Regions from separate parts of the Selenomonas sp. FC4001 genome, predicted to be linked through region 3. Evidence: riboswitches for the same ligand, from Rfam matches in the RefSeq annotation. Region 3 holds a riboswitch; each other region holds the start of a gene.
The links. Region 3 has a riboswitch for cobalamin ahead of T320_RS13035 (methylmalonyl-CoA mutase family protein). Riboswitches for the same ligand answer to the same signal wherever they lie in the genome.
Positions count from the first base shown of each region.

Region 1: it holds a riboswitch for cobalamin, as region 3 does, so the genes downstream of both, nikB (nickel ABC transporter permease) here and T320_RS13035 (methylmalonyl-CoA mutase family protein) in region 3, are expected to answer to the same signal.
Region 2: it holds a riboswitch for cobalamin, as region 3 does, so the genes downstream of both, T320_RS07485 (GntP family permease) here and T320_RS13035 (methylmalonyl-CoA mutase family protein) in region 3, are expected to answer to the same signal.

Region 1 covers NZ_KL370793.1:84,738-91,780, reverse strand. Annotated here, with positions in the region: gene T320_RS10160 (epoxyqueuosine reductase QueH) at 1-156, shown strand, start outside; gene T320_RS10155 (SpoIID/LytB domain-containing protein) at 153-1,325, shown strand; gene queA (tRNA preQ1(34) S-adenosylmethionine ribosyltransferase-isomerase QueA) at 1,342-2,439, shown strand; gene T320_RS10145 (MATE family efflux transporter) at 2,526-3,860, shown strand; cobalamin riboswitch at 3,920-4,105, shown strand; gene nikB (nickel ABC transporter permease) at 4,232-5,173, shown strand; gene nikC (nickel transporter permease) at 5,173-5,988, shown strand; gene T320_RS10130 (ABC transporter substrate-binding protein) at 6,020-7,043, shown strand, end outside.
Region 2 covers NZ_JNJF01000014.1:89,093-96,135, forward strand. Annotated here, with positions in the region: gene dhaL (dihydroxyacetone kinase subunit DhaL) at 1-385, shown strand, start outside; gene dhaM (dihydroxyacetone kinase phosphoryl donor subunit DhaM) at 405-800, shown strand; gene T320_RS07480 (nitroreductase) at 812-1,411, shown strand; cobalamin riboswitch at 1,484-1,663, shown strand; gene T320_RS07485 (GntP family permease) at 1,994-3,412, shown strand; gene T320_RS07490 (VanW family protein) at 3,557-4,807, opposite strand; gene groES (co-chaperone GroES) at 5,039-5,320, shown strand; gene groL (chaperonin GroEL) at 5,348-6,976, shown strand.
Region 3 covers NZ_KL370794.1:13,531-20,573, reverse strand. Annotated here, with positions in the region: gene meaB (methylmalonyl Co-A mutase-associated GTPase MeaB) at 1-1,009, opposite strand, end outside; gene scpA (methylmalonyl-CoA mutase) at 1,053-3,254, opposite strand; gene T320_RS13035 (methylmalonyl-CoA mutase family protein) at 3,254-5,428, opposite strand; cobalamin riboswitch at 5,614-5,799, opposite strand; gene T320_RS13030 (Na+/H+ antiporter NhaC family protein) at 5,919-7,043, opposite strand, start outside.

The DNA of each region.
Region 1 (7,043 bases), on a different contig from region 3:
GAACTTTACCGCCAGCCTTACTGTGGCTGTATCTTCAGTGAGGAGGAGCGCTACAGCAAGGCCATCCGCAAGCAGCGCAAGAAGGACAACAAGGCCAAGAAGCGGGCACGGCTCGAAGCAGAGGCCAAGGCCCGGGAATTGGAGGCGCAGCGATGAAAAAGAAATTAATCACCCTTTGCACCTTGTGTTTGTTTTTGCTGGGCTCGGCTGGCTTTGCGGAGGCAGCCTGGCAGCCGCAGCTTTTGGTTTCTCTGGGCACCAAGGGCACGACTTTGCGCCTGTCAGGGAATATCCCTGTAGTCTTGAAGCGGTTGGACAACAAGAAGGTGGTCTGGCAGGGCAAGGCTAAGGAATTTGCGACATTGACCTTTGCCGGCACCGGTTGGGAAATGAACGGCAAGAAGCTCAAAAATGCCGATGCGGCGGCCTTGGAACTGACGGTTGAGGACGAGCGCAACCTGGCCAAACTTGTCAGCACCTACGATAGCAAATCCTATCGGGGTGCCCTGCGGCTCGTGCCGCACAAGAACCGTATCGATGTGATTAACCGCGTGACGGTGGAGGAATATTTGCAGGGTGTGGTGCCCGAGGAAATGCCTCCGGAGTGGAACGCCGAAGCGGTGAAAGCGCAGGCAGTGGCGGCCCGCACCTATGCCCTGCATCAGCGCAAGCGCCATGGCAAAGAGGGCTTTGATGTCTGTGCGACCACTCATTGCCAGCAGTATGGTGGCGTGGCCGCGGAGCGGACGGCGGCCAATCAGGCCGTCAAGGCTACGGCCGGTGAAGTCCTGCAAAGCCGGGGGGCGCTGGTGGACGCCCTGTTCCATACGGATTCCGGCGGCATGACGGAAAACAGCGAAGATGTCTGGGGCAGCCGCATTGACTGCCTGCGGGCGGCTAAGGAACTGCGCACGGAAACGTATCCTTGGGAGAAGAATGTCACGGCGCAGCAGCTTGGTGAGCTTCTGGCCAAGCGGGGCAAGAATATCGGTGAAATTAAGAAAATCGAACTTTCGCCGATTAAGATTGGCAAGGCGTCTAAGGACCGTACCATTTCCGGCCGGGTGAAGTCTGTGACCTTTGTGGGCAAGAATGGACGGGCCAGCGTGAGCGGCAACGATTTGCGCAGTATGCTGGGCCTCAAGAGCACGCTCTTTTCCATGAGCCTGAACCGTCATGTGGTCTTTATCAAGGGTTACGGCTGGGGTCACGGGCTGGGCATGTCCCAGTATGGTGCCAAGGCTTATGCGGACAGCGAGCGTTGGGATTATAAGAAGATTTTGCAGCACTATTATAATGGTGCGCAGCTGAAAAAATTGTATTGATATAGAAGGATGAAACATGTTATTACTTTCGGATTTTGATTATGAACTGCCAGAAGAACGGATTGCGCAGGTTCCGGTGGAACCGCGTAATTCCTCGCGTTTGATGGTGCTTGACCCCGTGGAAAAAACTGTGGAACACCGTCATTTCTATGACCTCAAGGAATATGTGGAGCCGGGCGATACGCTGATTTTCAACGATACCCGCGTTATGCCGGCCCGCCTTATCGGTCACCGCGACCAGACGGGCGGCAAGGTGGAAGTATTCCTGCTGCGCCGCATTGATGCCAACCGTTGGGAAACCTTGGTTAAGCCGGGCAAGAAGGCCCAGCCGGGCTATAAAATCAACTTCAGTGACGAGCTGAGTTGCGTGGTCACCGACCACACGGATTTCGGCGGCCGCATTGTGGAGTTCCAGTATGAGGGCATCTTCGAGGAAATCCTCGACCGCCTCGGCGAAACGCCGCTGCCGCCATACATCCATGAAAAACTGGAGGATAAGGAACGCTATCAGACGGTTTATAATCGCGAACAGGGTTCGGCGGCAGCACCGACTGCTGGTCTGCATTTCACCAAGGAGCAGATGCAGGAGCTCAAGGATATGGGCGTGAACCTTGGCTTTGTGACGCTTCATGTAGGTCTGGGCACCTTCCGTCCGGTCAATGTGGAAGACATCCAGAAGCATGATATGCACAAGGAATTCTACAATGTGCCGGAAGAAACGGCCAAACTCATCATGGATACGAAAAAGGCTGGCCATCGCGTTATCGCCGTGGGCACGACCAGTATCCGCACCTTGGAATCGGCAGCAGATGGCATGGGAGAAATTTCTGCCAAGAGTGGCTGGACGCAGATTTTCATCTATCCGGGCTACGACTTCAAGATTGTCGATGCCATCATCACGAACTTCCACCTGCCCAAATCCACGTTGATTATGCTCATCAGCGCCTTTGCAGGCCGCAACTTCGTACTGGATGCTTATAAGACGGCAGTGGAGATGAAGTACCGCTTCTTCTCGTTTGGTGATGCCATGATGCTCAAAGTCAAACAGCCGACGGCAGAACGTGACGCTGAATTGGCGGCTTTGGAAAAAAGTCATTTGACGGAAACAAAATAAAATATCCCCCCGGGGGGCTTGTGCAGAAATCGTCAGACCTGTTATTATCGTAATGAGATTAATTTTCGATGATGAGGAGTTTTGCTGTGCGATTACAACAAGATGACAGACATTATTTGGGCATAGCCATGCCTGCTGCGTTGGAAGGGCTCTTTATGGTGCTGCTTTCCTCGGTGGACATCATCATGGTGGGCGTGCTCGGAACGGCGGCCATTGCGGCGGTGAGTATCTTCACGCAGCCGCGCATGATGCTCTTGTGTGTGGTGCGGTCGGTGGCCTCGGTGCTGACGCTGCTCACCGCCCGGAAGTTTGGGGAGAAGAAATTACAGGAAGTGCCTGCGCTCTTGGCGCGGACACTTTTTTGTATGCTCATTCTGATGGGCGTACTCCATGTGCTTTTCTTCCTGCATTTAGAGGGGATCCTAAGCTGGATGGGAGCCAAGGAGGAATACATGGCGGCGGCTCTGGCCTATGGCGATATTGCGCTGGTCGGCGTGTTTTTGACGACGCTATCCACTATCCTGCAGGCTGTGCAACTGGGGTATGGTCATACCAAACAGGTCATGAGTGCCAATGTGCAGGGCAATGTGGTCAACATTATCGCCAACGCCCTGCTGATTTTCGGACTGGGGCCCTTCCCGGAAATGGGCGTGGTTGGTGCGGCCGTGGGTACGGTTATCGGTACGGGCTGGACGCTGGGCGTAACAGGCTATCAGCTGAAGGAGAGCGAATGGTCTGGCTGGGGCAGTTTTTGGCCGACGCGGGCGTATTTTCAGGAATTCTTGCCGGTCTTTGGCGGCGTGTTCAGCGAGCAGGGCTTTGAGCGTATCGGCATGGTGCTCTATACGCGCATGGTCGCTGAACTCGGTACAGCGGCCTATGCCGTGCATGCCATCTGCATGAACTTCTGCGATTTTTATTACTGCTTTGCGGGCGGCCTGGGCAAAGCCAATATGGTGCTGGCCGGGCATGCCCATGGTGCCGGAGACTGGAGCTACTGGCAGCGGCAGCTGCGCGCAGGACTCAAGTGGAGTTTTGTGTTCTCGCTGATTTCCTTTGCTGCCACCTATGTACTGCGGGAGGAAATCTTTGGCATCTATTCCCATGAGGCAGAGCTTCTGCCGTTAGGCGCTTTGATTATGATTTTTGTGGCAGCGGTGAGTTTTCCCGAAGCCCATGCTATGGTCTGCGCCGGTGTCCTTCGGGGCAGCGGCAAGACGAGTCAGGTCGCTGCCTATTCCTTTGTGAGCATCGCTTTCCTGCGGCCGCTGATTACGGCGTTTTTCCTGCAGGTGCTCGACTTAGGGCTGGCAGGGGCATGGTTAGCTTTGGCGATTGACCAGTCCCTTAGGGCGTCCTGCGCGTCATTTTTGCTCTGGCGCCTTTGGAAAGCCCGCCCGCAAATGGCCTGTGACACTTGACACAGCCTGGGGAGAGTGGTAAAATCTTGTTTGTCTTATTGTGTATTGAGAGTAATTTTTAATATACGGTTGAATCAGGTGTCGGAAGACTTAATAGAAAATCCGGTATATGCCGGAGCGGTCCCGCCACTGTAACAGGGAGTCATATTGCATTTAGGTCACTGGAAAGGGCAAAGCATTTCTGGGAAGGCGCGATATGATGATGAACTGGAGCCAGGAGAACTGCCTGATTGACAATCACCGCAAGAAACGATTGCTGTTTCTTACACCCGCGAGCGATGGGGATGGGGATTTTACTGGAGTTTGTTACGGTGAGCCTGTCTGCATTTTTATGCGGACAGGCTTTTTTTATAATTTTTTAGGGAGTGTGGATGATTTTGCAAAAACTTGTAAGCAAATTGTCGCAAATGCTGATAACCCTTGTGGGCGTCAGCTTTCTGACATTTTGTTTGACCTATCTGGCACCGGGGGACCCGGCGGCCATGCTTTTGGAGGCCGGTGATACGATTGTATCGCAGGAAACCTTGGACAAGACCCGCGCAGAGCTGGGCCTGGATAAGCCGTTCCTCGTGCAGTATGTCAACTGGGCCGGAGGCGTTCTCCATGGGGATATGGGCATGTCTTACTCGGCCAAGAAACCGGTAACGGATAAACTGCTCGAAGGCTTTGCCGGAACCCTGACGCTGGCGGCTGTGACGATTGTGTTCGTCCTGCTCATATCCCTGCCACTGGGGATATGGTCGGCTGTGCATCGCAATGGCTGGCAGGATTATCTGGTGCGGACGGTTTCGTTTATCGGGGTATCCATGCCGACCTTTTGGCTCGGTCTTATCTTTCTCTATGTGTTCGGCTTGAAGCTGGGCTGGTTCCCGATTGCCAAATCGGCGGTGACGGCACAGGGCATTGTTCTGCCGGCACTCACATTAGCGCTTTATATGTCGTCCAAGTATATCCGGCAGGTGCGCACGGTGTTCTTGGAGGAACTGCAGCAGGATTATGTGGTGGGCGCTAGAGCCCGCGGACTTTCGGAGAAAGCAATCCTCTGGAAGCATGTGCTGCCCAATGCCGTTCTGCCGTTGATTACGCTCTTGGGCATGTCCATTGGCTGGCTTCTGGGCGGCGTGGCCGTAATCGAAATGGTGTTCTCCTGGCCGGGCATCGGCAATATGGCGGTGCGGGCGATTTCCATGCGGGATTATCCGCTGATTGAAGGCTTTGTGCTCTGGATTTCCATTGTGTACATGGCCATCAATGCGTTGGTGGATTTGTCTTATGTCTACCTTGACCCGCGTCTGAAGAAGGAGGCCCATTGATGACGGTTTTTCGGGAAAATAAGTTATTTGCTTTTTATACGGGGCTGGTCGTGCTGATTGTTCTCTTGGCTATCTTTGCCCCGTATCTTGCGCCGCAGGACCCCATGGCGGGAAATATGAAATTGGTTCTGCAGACGCCGTCTGCGGAGCATTTCCTCGGCACGGATAAGCTCGGACGGGATATCTTCTCCCGCATCCTCTGCGGCACGCAGATTTCGCTCTTTATGGCCCTGTGTCTCGTGGCTCTGATTGCCATGGTGGGTACGCTGGTCGGCGTGCTGGCCGGTTTCTTTGGCGGCTGGCTCGAAACGATTCTCATGCGCTTTGCGGATATGATGCTCGCGTTCCCCGGTATCGTGCTGGCCATTGCCATCGCCGGTATCTTGGGGGGCAGCGTAATCAATACCATTCTGGCACTGCTCGTTGTCAGCTGGGCAAAATATGCCCGCCTGGTGCGCAGCCTTGTTCTTCGCCTTAGAAATCAAGATTTTATTCAGGCGGCCAAGATTCAGGGCGCGAAAACCGGCAGCATTCTTTGGCGTCATATTCTGCCCAATGTCATGCCCATGGTGGTCATCACCGGGGCTATGGACATCGGCACCATGATGATGGAAATTGCCGGGCTCTCCTTCTTGGGCTTTGGTGCCCAGCCGCCGACGCCGGAATGGGGCCTGATGCTCAACGAGGGCCGTCAGTATATCCAGACGGCGCCCTGGCTCATGATTTATCCGGGCCTGGCCATCTTTATTGTCGTAGCTATATTCAATCTGTGGGGGGACAGCCTGCGGGATGTTCTCGACCCACGGCAGGAATAATATATTTTTTATAAAGGGGTAGATGTTTGAGATGAAAATGTTCAACACGAAGAAGTTATGGAAGGCCGTCAGCCTCGGCCTGTGTGGTGCAGCACTGACCGTTATGCTGGCTGGCTGTGGTGCGGATAATAGCAGCAGCGCCGACAAGGGTGTACTCAAAGTTGGCGTGACGAACTTTGCCGATACGCTTGAACCCACGCAGAATTTCTTTGGCTGGGTCGTTATGCGTTATGGCCTAGGCGAATGTCTGACGAAGTTTGACGAGAAGATGAACGTACAGCCCTGGCTGGCCGAAAGCTGGAGCATCAGCGACGACCACATGACCTGGACGTTCAAAATCCGCGAGGGCGTAAAATTCTCCAACGGCAATCCGCTGACGGCTGAAGCTGTTAAGGCTTCCATTGAACGCGCTTTTGCCAAGAACAACCGCGCCGCTACGTTCTTCAAGTACAAGGAAATCAAGGCAGAAGGCCAGACCCTGACCATCGTGACAGAGAAGCCTATGCCGAATATGCCGGGCTTCCTGGCTGACCCGCTGTTCATCATTGTGGACACCAGCGCCGAAGGCAGCCGCGACTTTGCCAAGGAAGGCCCCATCTGCACCGGCCCGTACATGGTGGAATCCTTTGTGAAGGAAAAGGCCGTGATGAAGAAGAACCCGAACTACTGGGATGGCGAAGTGCCGTTTGAAACCGTAGAAATTCCGTCCATTGACGACCCGAACACCCGCGCTATGGCGCTGCAGTCCGGCGAAGTGGATATGGCGGTAAACATCGCGGCTGGAGATATGGATACCTTCCGCGGCAACGACAAGTTCTTCGTGGATGAAATTTCCTCTCTGCGCACGGTGCTGGCTCGTCTGAACCACAAGGGCATTCTGAAGGATGACAAGGTGCGCGCTGCGCTTATCTGCGGCTGTGACCGTGAAACCTATAACAAGGTTCTCTTGAAGGGCACCTTCCTGCCGGGCAAGGCTCCTGTACCGCCTTCCATGGACTATGGCTTTGACCAGCTGAACGACCCCAATGCCTACAATCCGGAACGCGCTGCAAAAC
Region 2 (7,043 bases), on a different contig from region 3:
CCCGCTCTATGGCACAGCTTTTATGAAGGCTGGCAATGCGTTGAAGGGCAAGACGGAAGCTACTGCCGCAGAATTTGCCGTGGCCATGGAGGCCGCTATCGGCGGCATCAAGATGCGGGGCAAGAGCGAAGAGGGAGAAAAGACCATGCTCGATGCCCTGTGCCCGGCCTATAAGGCTTTGTCTGAGGCAATTGATGGCGGTGACGAACTCAAGGATGCTCTGTCCAAGGCCATTGAGGCGGCTGCCAAAGGTGTGGAATACACCAAGACCATTATCGCCACGAAGGGGCGGGCCAGCTATCTGGGTGAGCGCAGCATTGGCCATCAGGACCCGGGAGCTACGTCTTCCCTGTATATGCTGCAGGAAATCGAAAAATGTTTGTAAGGAAAGTCTTCACGGTGGGGTGAGTAATTTGGTCGGGATAGTAATCGTATCACATAGCGAAAAATTGGCAGCAGGAGTTGTGGAAATCGCTAAGATGATGGCTCCCAATGCGCCGTTAGTGGCAGCAGGGGGACTGGATGATGGCGGCCTGGGGACAAGCTATAGCAAGATAAGCGACGCTATCGATGAAGTGTACTCCGATGACGGTGTGGCCGTGCTCATGGATATGGGCAGTGCCGTAATGACCACGGAAATCGTTATCGAGGACAAGGATGACAGCAAGGTAAGAATGTTGGACTGTCCGTTGGTGGAAGGGGCAGTGCTTGCCGCAGTGGAATCCATTGGCGGCATTACCTTGGATGAACTGGCGGTAAAAATCAAGGAATCCTACAATGTACGTAAGTTCCCAGAGTAAAGGTGGTAATCATGAAGGAAGAAATCTTAGAAGTAATTGCGACCCGGCATAGCACCCGTAAATTTAAGCCCACGATGGTGGAGTCGTCCCTGCTGGAGAAAGTTATCGAAGCAGGCCGCCGGGCACCCAGCGGTAAGAGCAAGAATACGAATCATTTTTTGGTGATTCGCGATGCGGCGGTGCTGAATAAATTGGTGGAATTGGTGCAGTCTGAATTTGCCAAGATGGAGATTACGCCGGAAAATGAAGCCAATATCGGCGGCGCTATCAAGCTGTCCAAGAAGGGGAATTACGTCTTCAAGTACAATGCCCCGGTGCTGATTGTCGTAGCCAATAAGAAGGACTATGGCAACAATATGGCGGATAGCTGTGCCGCCATGGAGAATATGCTGTTGGCAGCCAATGCGTTGGACTTGGGCGCCTGCTGGATAAACCAGCTGCGCTGGCTGCAGGATAATCCGGTGCTGCTGGACTATCTCCATGAACTCGGCATGAAGGATGACGAATGGGTTTTCGGTTCCATCAGTCTGGGTTATCCGGATATGCCGGATGGTCTGCCCAATCGGAACATCACCACCATCAAGGGCAATGAAGTAACGTATATTGGCTGAGATGAAAATTATTTATTGCGTTGACAATAAAGAAAATTTATGCTAATATACATACTGTAAACGAAAGCACAATCGAATATGGTTGGGTCAGGTGTCTTAGACTTAATAGGGAAGCCGGTATAAGCCGGCGCGGTCCCGCCACTGTAACAGGGAGTTTATCTGCATAGTTATGTCACTGGGAGTTCATCCTGGGAAGGCGCAGATAAATGTTGATCTGGAGCCAGGAGAACTGCCTGATTAACAATCGCCGTTTGACCTGCGAGTGATGGGGATGGAGATTTATCGGTACTGAAAAGTTTTTAGAACCTGGGTTAGTGTGGGTATTTTCGAGTAGCGTAAATGAGCTCTTCCCTACGCGGGAAGAGCTATTATTTTGCCTATTTCGTCGAAAGGTTTTTCCTGTCGGTTTTATCTGACAGGAAGAAATGCTCATACATTTCATTCAGTTCTATGGATTGTCTGCGTTCTTGCAGCAGCTCCGATAGCTTTATCGGAGCTTATTTTTTTCCATTTACATAGGGGACGTGTTCCCATGACTATCGGGGATAGTGGATAATAATTTGAGGGGAGTCTTTGGACACCATGGAAGCACTTTGTATTGGATTAGCACTTTTAGGACTTATGTATTTTGCTTACCGCGGTTGGTCAATTATTCTGATTGCACCGTTTTTCGCGGGGCTGGCGGCGCTGGCCAGTATGTTTGATATACTGCCGGTGTACAGCGAGCTGTATATGACCAGATTAGCGGAGTATGTGAAGACATATTATCCCGTATTCCTTTTCGGGGCAGTGTTCGCTAAGCTGATGGAAAAAGGGGGACTGGCTTCGGCCATCGCCGGCAAGATTGTGGATGTGCTTGGGGAAAAGCGGGCAATTCTGGCGGTATTGATGGGCTGCGGGGCTTTGACTTATGGCGGGCTCTCCGTATTCGTGGTGGCCTTTGTTATGTATCCCTTTGGTGCGGTGGTGTTTAAGAAGGCGGACATTCCCAAGCGGTTGCTGCCGGCGGCGCTTTGGGTTGGTATCTTCTCCTTTGCCATGGTATCGTTGCCCGGCACACCGCAAATTCAGAATATTATTCCGTCCTCATATTTTCAGACAAGTACCTGGGCGGCACCGGGCATCGGCTTGTTTGCTTCCCTGTTGTTCTTGCTGATTGGCTGGGGCTGGATTGGCCGAAGGGCAAAACATTTGCAGGCACAGGGAGAAGGTTATGGTGACCATGGCAGTGACGGACGTAAGAAACGCAATCCGAAAATTAATATTCCCTGGTATTGGGCAATGGTTCCCCTGCTTATGGTTATTGTCATCAATGTGATTCTCTCGAATCCCTTTGGTTGGGAATGGGGCTTCCATTGGAATGAGGAAAGTCTGGCTGCCTTTGTGCCCTTGAAGTTGACACTACTGGCTTCTCATGTAGGTAAGGTTTCGGCCATCTGGTCTATCAGCGTGGCTTTGATTCTTAGCAGTATTGCCGCTGCCTACATCGGCCGCAAACGGTTGAAAGTCACCGATGGTTTCCTGCCAACCGTCAACTATGCGGCACTGTCCTCTGGCTCTGCTGCGCTCAATGTTGCTTCCGGCTATGCCTTCGGCTGCGTTATTACCGCTATGCCAGGTTTTGCGCCTGTGACGGAATGGCTGGTGGGCATTGCCGCTTCCTTTGGCCCGCTGCTGTCGGCGGTTATTACCACGAATATCATGTGCGGCATTACTGGTTCTGCTTCCGGTGGTTTGACCATTGCTCTGTCGGCGTTGGGTGACCAGTGGGCATCCATGGCCATCGCCGCAGGGATTCCCTTGGAGGTTCTCCATCGTATCGTGGCGGTAGCTTCCGTAGGTATCGACCCGGTTCCGCATTGCGGCGCACTGGTAACTCTGCTGGCTATCTGCGGTCTGTCCCATAAGGAATCTTACTTTGACATTGCCATGATTATGGGCATGAAGTTCTTGGTTCCGTTCCTGTGCATTATCTTCTATATGCTGACGGGAATCTGCTAAGCTGTTGGTTGACATCTAAATATTAAGCAAAGCTCGTAAAAGGCCGGTGCAACTATTTCTTTCACTGAGACGCTTCGCGTCAAACATTACAGAAATAGTTGCACCGGCCTTTATTGTTAGTTGTGATAAATGAACCTGAATGGATTAGGTATGCTTTAATGGTTCGTAAGCATCTGTGTGGAGGTATTCCCGGTCAACAACTTCGCCGTTTTTCATCCAAAGGCGGTAGAGGGACGGGCGCATGGTGCTGCCTTCCGTGACCAGAGCAATGCTCTTGCCGCCCAAGTCAGCTTTGGTGCCCAGAACGTAAATGGTCAGAGTATTGCCGCTGTTGGCGATGGTGAGGTAGACGGGATGGGGCAGGGGATTGCGGAAGACGAAGTCGATGAGACCGTCTGCCACGGTGGCATCCCGTCCTGCCGGAACATAGGCAGAGGAAGCAAAGTGACCTGTGCGTTCCACAGGCGTAAGGCCTGCCAGCAAAATCGCGTTGTAAAGTGTGGAACTTACCTGACAGACACCGCCACCCACATCGATAGCGTGCTGGCCGTAGACGATAACGCCGGCGTTCTTGTAACCTGCGTCATAAGTGCGGGGGCCTACAATAGAGTTAAAGGAAAGTGTGGAGCCGCTGCGGATTAATGCGCCCTGCAGATGGCTGGCGGCCAGGCCAATGTTATCGCCGCGGTCACCGGGATAAAAGCTGGTGGTATAGGAGCCTAAGACACCATCGATGGCTGCTAAATCACTATTCTGGACAAAGGGCGGCTGCTCGGCAGGGACAAGTTCCTTGCGCACCGTGAGATTGAGGGATTTGAAATCCGGCGTCATTTCCTCGGCTAGAGGCGCGATATCCAAAGTCAGTCCGGTGACGGCAGCTGTTTTTTGGATACTGCCGTTTGCCTGCAGGGTGACGGTGCCGTTTATCGGCGGGGTATCAATGGCGGTTTTTATCTGCAGCAGCTTGTTTTGGAGCAGCTGCTCATCAAAGCTGGCATCCATGGTGACAGTGGCTCCGAAGATGGCACACCACATCTGGCTGATGAGATTTTCGACAGCCGTTCCCTTGCGGCCAATGCTGTAGGCGGCTTCCACGGCTTCATCCACGTTGCCATGCAGGTTGATGTCCGCCGGGTCAATCTGGAAATTTCGTTCCTTATACGTGAGTACGGCTGCTTTGCGCTGCAATTTGCTGGCGGCAAGGCTCGCGAAGTATTTATGGGCTTCGCTTTTGCTCATGCCCGCAATGGTGGTGCCATGGGCCTGTACACCCATGATGATTTTATTCTGATTGGTGACCGTTACAGAAATGCCGCCGGCAATCAGGACGGTCAGGATTGTACCGAAAAAAGTGAGGGCGACGATTTTGCCCAGGGCCGTGTTGGAAAGATTCATAAAAATAAGACACTCCCTAAGAGATTTTCAATCACCCTTTCATTATACTTTTTTTGAGCATTAAGCGCAACGAACAGCTGTGGGAAATAAACTTTGTTTTTTTGACTTTTTTAGCATAACAACTTGACATTTTGACTAAAAAAAGGTACTATAAGAACTGTGCTTAGCACTCGGGATGTTTGAGTGCTAACAAACTAACGACGTATTTCATAATATAGGAGGAAGATACCTATGATTAAGCCATTGGGCGAAAGAGTTGTCATCGAAGTTGCTGAAGGCGATGTAAAGACCGCCAGCGGGATTGTACTGCCGGATACGGCTAAAGAAAAGCCCCAGAAGGGCACGGTTGTAGCTGTAGGTACAGGCAAACTTCTGGAAAACGGTGAGCGCGCTGCTATGGAAGTAAAAGCTGGCGACACGGTTGTTTTCTCCAAGTACTCCGGTTCCGAAGTTAAAGTTGACGATAAGGAATACCTGATTGTCCGCGAAAGCGATATTCTGGCAATTCTCTAATAAGCGTATTTTCTGGAGGTAATATAAATGGCTAAACAGATTCTGTTTGACGAAGAAGCTCGCCGCGCTCTGGGCCGCGGTGTTGATGCACTGGCTAACGCCGTAAAAGTAACCCTTGGCCCGAAAGGCCGTAACGTAGTGCTCGAAAAGAAATTCGGCGCTCCGACCATCACCAACGATGGTGTAACGATTGCCCGCGACATCGAACTCGAAGATCCGTTCGAAAACATGGGCGCACAGCTCGTGAAAGAAGTTGCTACCAAGACCAACGATATCGCTGGTGACGGTACGACGACGGCAACGCTCCTCGCACAGGCTATGATTCGTGAAGGTATGCGCAACGTTGTTGCTGGCGCAAACCCGATGATCATCAAAAAGGGTATCGACAAGGCTGTAGCTGCTCTGGTTGACGAAATCCAGTCCAAGGCTAAGACGATTGAAAGCAAAGCTGACATCGCTCAGGTTGCTACGATTTCTTCCGCTAACGAAGAAACGGGCGAACTCATCGCTGAAGCTATGGAAAAAGTTGGTAAGGACGGCGTTATCACCGTTGAAGAATCCAAATCCATGGCTACGAACCTCTCCGTTGTGGAAGGTATGCAGTTCGACCGCGGCTACATCTCCCCGTACCTTGTAACGGATACGGACAAGATGGAAGCTGTTCTCGATGATCCGTACATCCTGATTACGGATCGCAAGATTTCCGCTATTGCTGACATCCTGCCGATTCTGGAACAGGTTGTAAAACAGGGCAAGCAGCTGGCTGTTATCGCTGAAGATGTTGATGGCGAAGCTCTGACGACGATTGTTGTCAACAAGCTCCGCGGCACCTTCAAGGCTCTGGCTGTGAAGGCTCCTGGCTTCGGTGACCGCCGCAAGGCTATGCTCGAAGATATCGCTATCCTCACGGGTGGTACGGTTATCAGCGAAGAACTGGGCCGCAAACTCGACAGCGTAACGCTTGACGACCTCGGCCGCGCTCGTCAGATTCGTTCCACGAAGGAAGAAACCACGATTGTTGATGGTGTAGGCGATAAGGACGCTATCGCAGCTCGCGTAGCTCAGATTAAGAAGCAGATTGCTGAAACGACTTCTGACTTCGACAAGGAAAAACTGCAGGAACGTCTGGCTAAACTGGCTGGCGGCGTTGCTGTTATCGAAATCGGTGCTGCTACCGAAGTGGAAATGAAGGACAAGAAATACCGCATCGAAGATGCCCTCAACGCAACCCGCGCTGCTGTTGAAGAAGGTATCGTAGCTGGTGGCGGCACGACCTTCATCGACATTCTGCCGGCACTCGACAAAATCAACGTGGAAGGCGACGAAAAGGTTGGCGTAAACATCGTTCGCCGTGCTATCGAAGAACCGGTTCGTCAGATTGCGGACAACGCTGGTCTCGAAGGTTCTGTAGTTGTTGAAGCAGTGAAGAAGGCTGGCGACGGCATCGGCTTCAACGCCCTCAAGAATGAATACGTTGACATGATCAAAGCTGGTATCGTTGACCCGGCTAAGGTTACGCGCTCCGCTCTGCAGAACGCTGCTTCCATCGCTTCCATGGTTCTGACCACGGAAACGCTGGTTGCTGACAAGCCGGAAGAAAAACCGGCTATGCCGGCTGGCGGTGCTCCGGGCATGGGCATGCCGGGCATGATGTAATTACATCATCATAAACATGAAAAAAATTCATGCATAAAAGGCCATAACGTGCTATACTAATAAGGCT
Region 3 (7,043 bases):
GCTCGTCAATCATGCTGTGCATCCAGTCGAGCAGCTGGCTATCCCGGCGCTTATTCCAGACACCGCTCTTTTGCGTGTTCTCCCGAAAGCCCTTGATGACTTCCCAGAGTTCCTTAAGGCCTGTCTTTTCCATCGCCGAACACATATAAGCATGGGTGGGCCAGCCGGGGGTTGCCGGGCGGATGTATTCGAGCATCCGCTCATACTGCCCCCGCGACACCTTGGCCTTGACCAGATTATCCCCATCGGCCTTGTTGACCACAATGGCATCGGCCAGTTCCATGATTCCCTTTTTGATTCCCTGTAATTCATCTCCGGCACCGGTGAGCACCACGAGCAGGAAGAAGTCCACCATCGACCGCACGGTGGTTTCTGACTGGCCCACCCCAACGGTCTCAATGATGATGACATCATAACCTGCCGCCTCGCACATCAGCATGGTTTCCCGGCTCTTGCGGGCAACGCCCCCCAGCGTTCCCCCCGCAGGGGAAGGCCGGATAAAGGCCTCCCGCCGCCGGGACAATGTCCCCATCCGGGTCTTATCCCCCAGTATGGAGCCTTTCGTTACAGAACTTGTCGGGTCAACGGTCAGCACCGCAACTTTATGCCCGGCATCGCAGAGCATATTGCCGAAGGCCTCAATCATAGTGCTTTTGCCTGCCCCCGGTACGCCGGTAATGCCAATGCGCAAGGCATGCCCCGTATGGGGCAAAAGCCGCTGCAGCACCCGCTGGGCCTTGGCAAAGTGGCGGGGACTGTTGCTTTCAATCAAGGTAATGGCCCGGGACAAAGTCATTCTATCCCCTTTTAAGACTCCGTCCACATAGTCATCTTCGGACATGACGAGCCGCTTCTTGGGCTTCATCTTCCCGCTTTGCAGGGCGGGATTGATATTGCCCACGGTCGTGTCCTTGATGCCTTCAATGCCGCCCATGACCGAGCAGGCAAATTTATCGTTTTTTTCCTCCGGCACCCAGCTTGGCTTTGATGTCGTATACTTTTGTTCCATCATTGCCTCCTTGTAAGCCTTCCCCATAGGGGAAGGCTTATCTTTATTCTTCGGCCAGTTCCTCCTTAGCCCGGTCAATCAACAGCGTCAAGAGCTTAATGCCCGCCTCCGGGATATTGGTGCCCGGAGCAAAGATAGCCACTGCCCCATGCTGATAGAGGTTGTCATAGTCCTGCACAGGGATAACGCCACCGATGCAGACCATGATATCCTCACGGCCTAATTTCTTCAATTCGTCCACCAGCTGGGGCAGGAGGGTGTTATGCCCCGCCGCCAGTGAACTGAAGCCCACCATGTGCACATCGTTATCGACAGCATCCTGCGCCGTTTCCTCCGGCGTCTGGAAGAGCGGGCCCACATCAACGTCCCAGCCCATGTCCGCAAACGACGAAGCAATAACTTTCTGGCCGCGGTCGTGGCCATCCTGTCCCATCTTCGCCACGAAGATACGGGGACGGCGGCCCGTGAGTTCCTCGAACTCATCAGCCATAGCCCGGGCCTTATCCAGCTCGGTCTTGTCGGTAAACTCGGAGGAGTAAACTCCCGAAATGGTATGAATAACCGCCTGATAGCGGCCAGAAACCTTTTCCACAGCGTCGGAGATTTCGCCCAGAGAAGCGCGTACTCTTGCCGCCTCCACGGCACATTCCAAGAGGTTGCCGTTGTCGCGGCTGTCTGCAGCCTTCGTAATCGCTTCAAGCGCCCGGCGCACATCATCCTCATTGCGTTCACGCCGCAGTTTTTCGAGGCGTTCCACCTGCGCATTGCGCACAGCGGTGTTGTCGATGGCGAGGATTTCCAGCGGGTCTTCCTTTTCGAGGCGGTACTTGTTCAGGCCCACAATCGTTTCGTTGCCCGAGTCGATTTGTGCCTGACGGCGGGCTGCCGCTTCCTCGATACGCATCTTGGGCAGGCCGGTGGAAATTGCCTTGGCCATGCCGCCCAAGGCCTCGACTTCCTGAATATGCGCCCAGGCACGACGGATGATTTCGTTGGTGAGGGCTTCCACATAGTAGGAACCACCCCAGGGGTCAATAATCTTGCAGACCTTGGTTTCATCCTGAATATAGAGCTGCGTATTGCGCGCAATGCGGGCCGAGAAGTCAGTCGGCAGGGCAATGGCTTCATCCAGCGCGTTGGTATGCAGGGACTGGGTATGACCGAGTGCCGCGCCCATGGCTTCCATGGCCGTACGGGAAATGTTGTTGAACGGGTCCTGCGCCGTAAGCGACCAGCCCGAAGTCTGGCAATGCGTTCTGAGGGCCATGGACTTGGGTTCCTTGGCGCCAAAGGACTTGACGATTTTCGCCCAGAGCACACGGGCCGCCCGCATCTTGGCCACTTCCATAAAGTAGTTCTTGCCAATCGCCCAGAAGAAGGACAGACGCTTGGCAAAAGCATCCACCGGCAGGCCGGCATTGATACCGGTGCGGATATACTCCAGACCATCGGCCAGCGTATAACCCAATTCGATATCGGCAGGTGCCCCGGCTTCCTGCATATGGTAACCGGAAATGGAAATGCTGTTGAACTTCGGCATGTACTTCGTCGTATACTCGAAGATATCGCCGATGATACGCATGGACATTTCCGGCGGATAGATATAGGTGTTACGCACCATGAACTCTTTCAGAATATCGTTCTGAATCGTGCCCGCCATGATTTTCTTATCCACGCCCTGTTCGACACCGGACTGGATAAAGAAGGCGAGAATCGGCAGCACTGCACCGTTCATGGTCATGGATACGGACATCTGGTCAAGGGGAATCCCCGAGAACAGAATGTTCATATCGAGCATGGAGCAGACCGACACGCCGGCCTTACCTACGTCACCGACCACGCGGGGATTATCCGCATCATAGCCGCGGTGCGTCGGCAGGTCAAAGGCGATGGACAGGCCCTTCTGACCAGCGGCCAAATTGCGGCGGTAAAACGCATTGGATTCTTCCGCCGTGGAGAAACCGGCGTACTGGCGCACCGTCCAAGGACGGAACACGTACATGGTGGAATACGGCCCACGCAGGCACGGCGGAATCCCGCTGGCAAAGTCCAGATGGTTCATATGGTCGTATTCGTCATGGTTGTACAGCGGCTTTACGGGAATATGTTCCATCGTGCGGCGGGTATAGGCATCAAAGTCTGCTCCAGCCTGTGCGGAAAAGAGTTTTTCCCACTCCTTCACATCGGCTCCCGTTGGTTCCCGCAGACTCATATTGGTAAAATCAGGATTCTGGTAAGTTCCCATTATGCAATCATCCCTTTCTTCTGCTGCAGGAGCTGCAGGATTTTATAGCAGTTGGCCTTGACGGAAATATATTCATCAATGCCTGCTTCATTGTAAGTATCCAGCAATTCTTTCGGTGCTGCCCCAGCCAGGAAGACCGTAGCATTGGGCAGTGCCTCATGAAGTTTCGGTGCCAGCTCCGGCACGATTTCGGGATAAGTTGCATCCGTGGAGCAGATAACCACCGCATCCGCCCCGGATTCCTTGGCGGCTTTCGCGGCTTCATCCACCGTGGGGAAGCCGTTATTGGTCAGCACTTCAAATGCGCCAACCTGCAGGAATCCCGTGGTGAAATCCGCTCTGGCCTTATGCTGCGGAATGGGCCCCATATTGGCCAGGAAGATTTTAACATTGTCATTGTGCTCAGCCTTGTAATCCTCCGTCGTCTTGCGCAGGGCTTCAAAGCGTTCACTCCAGCGATGCGGTGCAATGGCCGTTACTTCCTCACTGGCCGCTGCGGCAAAGGCAGCAGCAATTTCTGCCGTGGTTGCCCCGGCCTGTGCCGCTTCTATAGCTGTTTCCACACTCATAGCAGTTTTCAGCGCAGTAAGTTTTTCCGCCTTAAAGGCCTCATCCATATCCGCCAGGTATTCCTCTACCTGTGCCCTGCGCTGTTTCTTGTTCTCTTCCACATCCTCAGGCCGCGGGTCGAGCAAAGTTTCCGTCATATTCGGATACATATTGTTGCCTACAATGCGGTCCTTGCGGGTTTCCGAAGCCTTGAAGCGGGAGGCGAGGATGGCAGCAATCTCGCTCTGCGGATAACCTTCCTGCAAAGCGGCGAGCATGCCGCCCTTGCCCTCGATAACCTGGAACTCTGCCCAGATTTTTTCCTTCATCTGCTTCGTGAGCGTTTCTACTGCCCAGGAACCGCCTGCAGGGTCAATGGGCTGCAGCAGGCCGAATTCCTCCTGCAGAATAATCTGCACGTTCCGCGCAATACGGCGGGAGAATTCATCCCCCTTGCGGATGGGTTCATCAAAAGGCGAACTTTCAAAGGAATCTACACCGCCCACGACACCGGAAAAAATCTCCGTGGTATTGCGGAGCATATTGACATACGGGTCATAGACGGTCTTGAAGAACAGCGCCGGTCTCGCATGGATATGCATGCGCTGGGCATCCTTGCTGCCGCCGAAGGCCTCGACAATCTGTGCCCAAAGCGGACGCAGAGCACGCAGTTTGGCAATCTGCAGGAAGAAGTTGGCGCCCATGGAGAAGCCGAACATAATCTGACCTGCAGCCTCCTCAATGGTCAGGCCGCGTTCCAGCATGGCCCTGAGATAGGCTACCGCCGTGGCCAGCGTATAGGCCGACTCCTGCACATCATTGGCCCCGCCCCGGCTGTACACATCACTGCGCACAAAGACAGTCTTCAGACCCGGTGCATTCTTCACGGCCCACTGCGCACATTTGGCTATTTCATCATAGAGACTCGAAACGGCCTTGCTGTTTTTGCCAACAGCCGTCAATTCCCCCAAGGGGTCAGCGCCAACGATGCCCCGTACCTTCGCCAAATCCTGGCCAGAGGCTTTGAGGGCACCGGCAAACAGCGACAACATGGGAAGTGCCGACTCACCGGCATAGAGATACAGCGGATATTTATCCAGCTTCAAGCCATTCAGCAGGGTGTGCATATCATCCAGCGTGGTCACTGACACGCCCTCATCCCCAGGGGCTGCTGCCGTGCGCACATCCTGCGCCTTCAAACTCGCGCTGTCCAGCTTGATATGATAGATGGTGGAACCTTTCTCCTGTTCATGGCGCAGGAGTTCATTGTTCTCAGCAGGCATGGTTTCATCACAAACCTGCGCTATGCCCCAGGGCTTACCCAAATAACCGCTGGGCTGGGCCCCGCGCAGGAAATCATCCATGCCGGGGAAAGAATCCTTGGGCAGGATGTCTTCTGTGTCCCTACGGAAATACATAGGGTCGAAGGTGATGCCCTCATAAGTTTTGGTGTACATTTTCTTCTCGAAGGGGGCTCCCTTCAAGAGGGCGATACAGGCTTCCTTCCACTCCTCATAAGTGGGCGGGGTAAACTCGTCCAAGGGAACATCGGGAAAGTCTGTCTGCTGTTCGGCCTTTTTCAAAATGGCCTGCAGGTCCAGCTCGCCACCGGTTTCGTTACTCATAGCACAGCCTCCTCTTTTTCGGGGTAAACACACAAAAAACGGCAACCTTTTCGCGAATGCAAAAAGATTGCCGTCTAATAATCGTGCCAAACAGACCCACGGTAAAAAACCGCCGGTATCTGAATACCCCACGCTAGATTCAATCCCCTACCCATCGCTCGCAGGCACAACTCTGAAATCAGAGTCACGGTGATGTCAGAACAGGCAGTTCTCCTGGCTCGGTTTCATCATCCTGCATCGCCTTCCCAAGGTACGCTTATCTACCCCAGTGACAAAATGATGCAGGACTCCACCTTACAGTGGCGGGACCGCTCCGGCTTATACCGGATTCCCTATTAAGTCCGTAGGACACCTGTTCCCAAATATATTCAAATCTAATGCCAATATTAATACAAATTATTAAATTTGTCAAGAAACTCTGTCAATGACTCCATTTTTCTGCCCACAAAAAAATAGCAGTGAACGACAAGATTCACTGCTATCTGACACATTATTTATCTAATGATTTTACTTTACTGGAAATAACCGTCATCGCTACGAGCAGGCATGCCAGCGCCGCACCTAAGCCCATCCAGCCATTGCCGGTAAAGCCGTCCACCACATAGCCGATAAGCGAGCAGGCGGCTACCGTCATCACGTAAGGCAGCTGGGTGCTCACATGGTCTAAATGGTCGCACTGGGCACCGGCCGAAGCCAATATCGTGGTATCGGAAATCGGCGAAGCATGGTCACCGCCCACAGCACCGGAGAGGATAGCGGCCACACAGATGGTCAGCATCTGCGGGTCAGCACCTACGACAGCTACCGCAATGGGAATCAAAATACCAAAAGTTCCCCAGCTCGTGCCGGTCGCAAAAGCCAGACCAATGGCCACGAGGAAGAAAATCGGCGGCAGCAGCATGATAAGCGTCGCATTCGCGCTGACGATGCCACCGACAAAGCCGCCCAGGTTCAGATACTTATCACTGCAAATGCCCGAAAGCGTCCAAGCCAGACACAGAATGAAGATAGCCGGCGTCATTGCCTTGAAGCCCCAGCCGAAACTGTCACAGAAGGCATTGAAGGAAATGACCTTGCGAGGCAGGTATAAAAGGCCCGTAAAGACAAAGGCAATAAAGGAACCCAGTACCAAAGACTTGGAAGAATCACAGTCCGCAAACGCCTCGGCAATGCTCTTGCCCTCGTGAATTCCGCCGGTGTAGAGCATGCCGTAAACGCAGGCCGCAATCAGCACCAGAAGCGGCAGAATCAGGTCAATAATCTGGCCATTGCCCTGCTGGTCTTTGTGTACTTCGCCATTTCCCTGATATTCCTTGGGAATCTCAAAATTTTCATTGCTGCGCTTAACGTCATGCGCCATCGCGCCGAAGTCCTTGCCCGTCCAAATGATGAAGAACAGGAAGATAAGCGTCAGCCAGGCATAGAGATTGAAGGGAATCGTCTGGATAAAGAGGGAGAACCCATCAATCTCCGAGCCTTCCGGCAGAGAAGAACCAACAGCCGCCGCCCAGCTCGACACCGGCGCAATAATGCAGATAGGTGCTGCCATAGCATCGATGATGTAGGCCAGCTTTGCGCGGGATATCTTAAATTTATCCGTCACCGGGCGCATAAC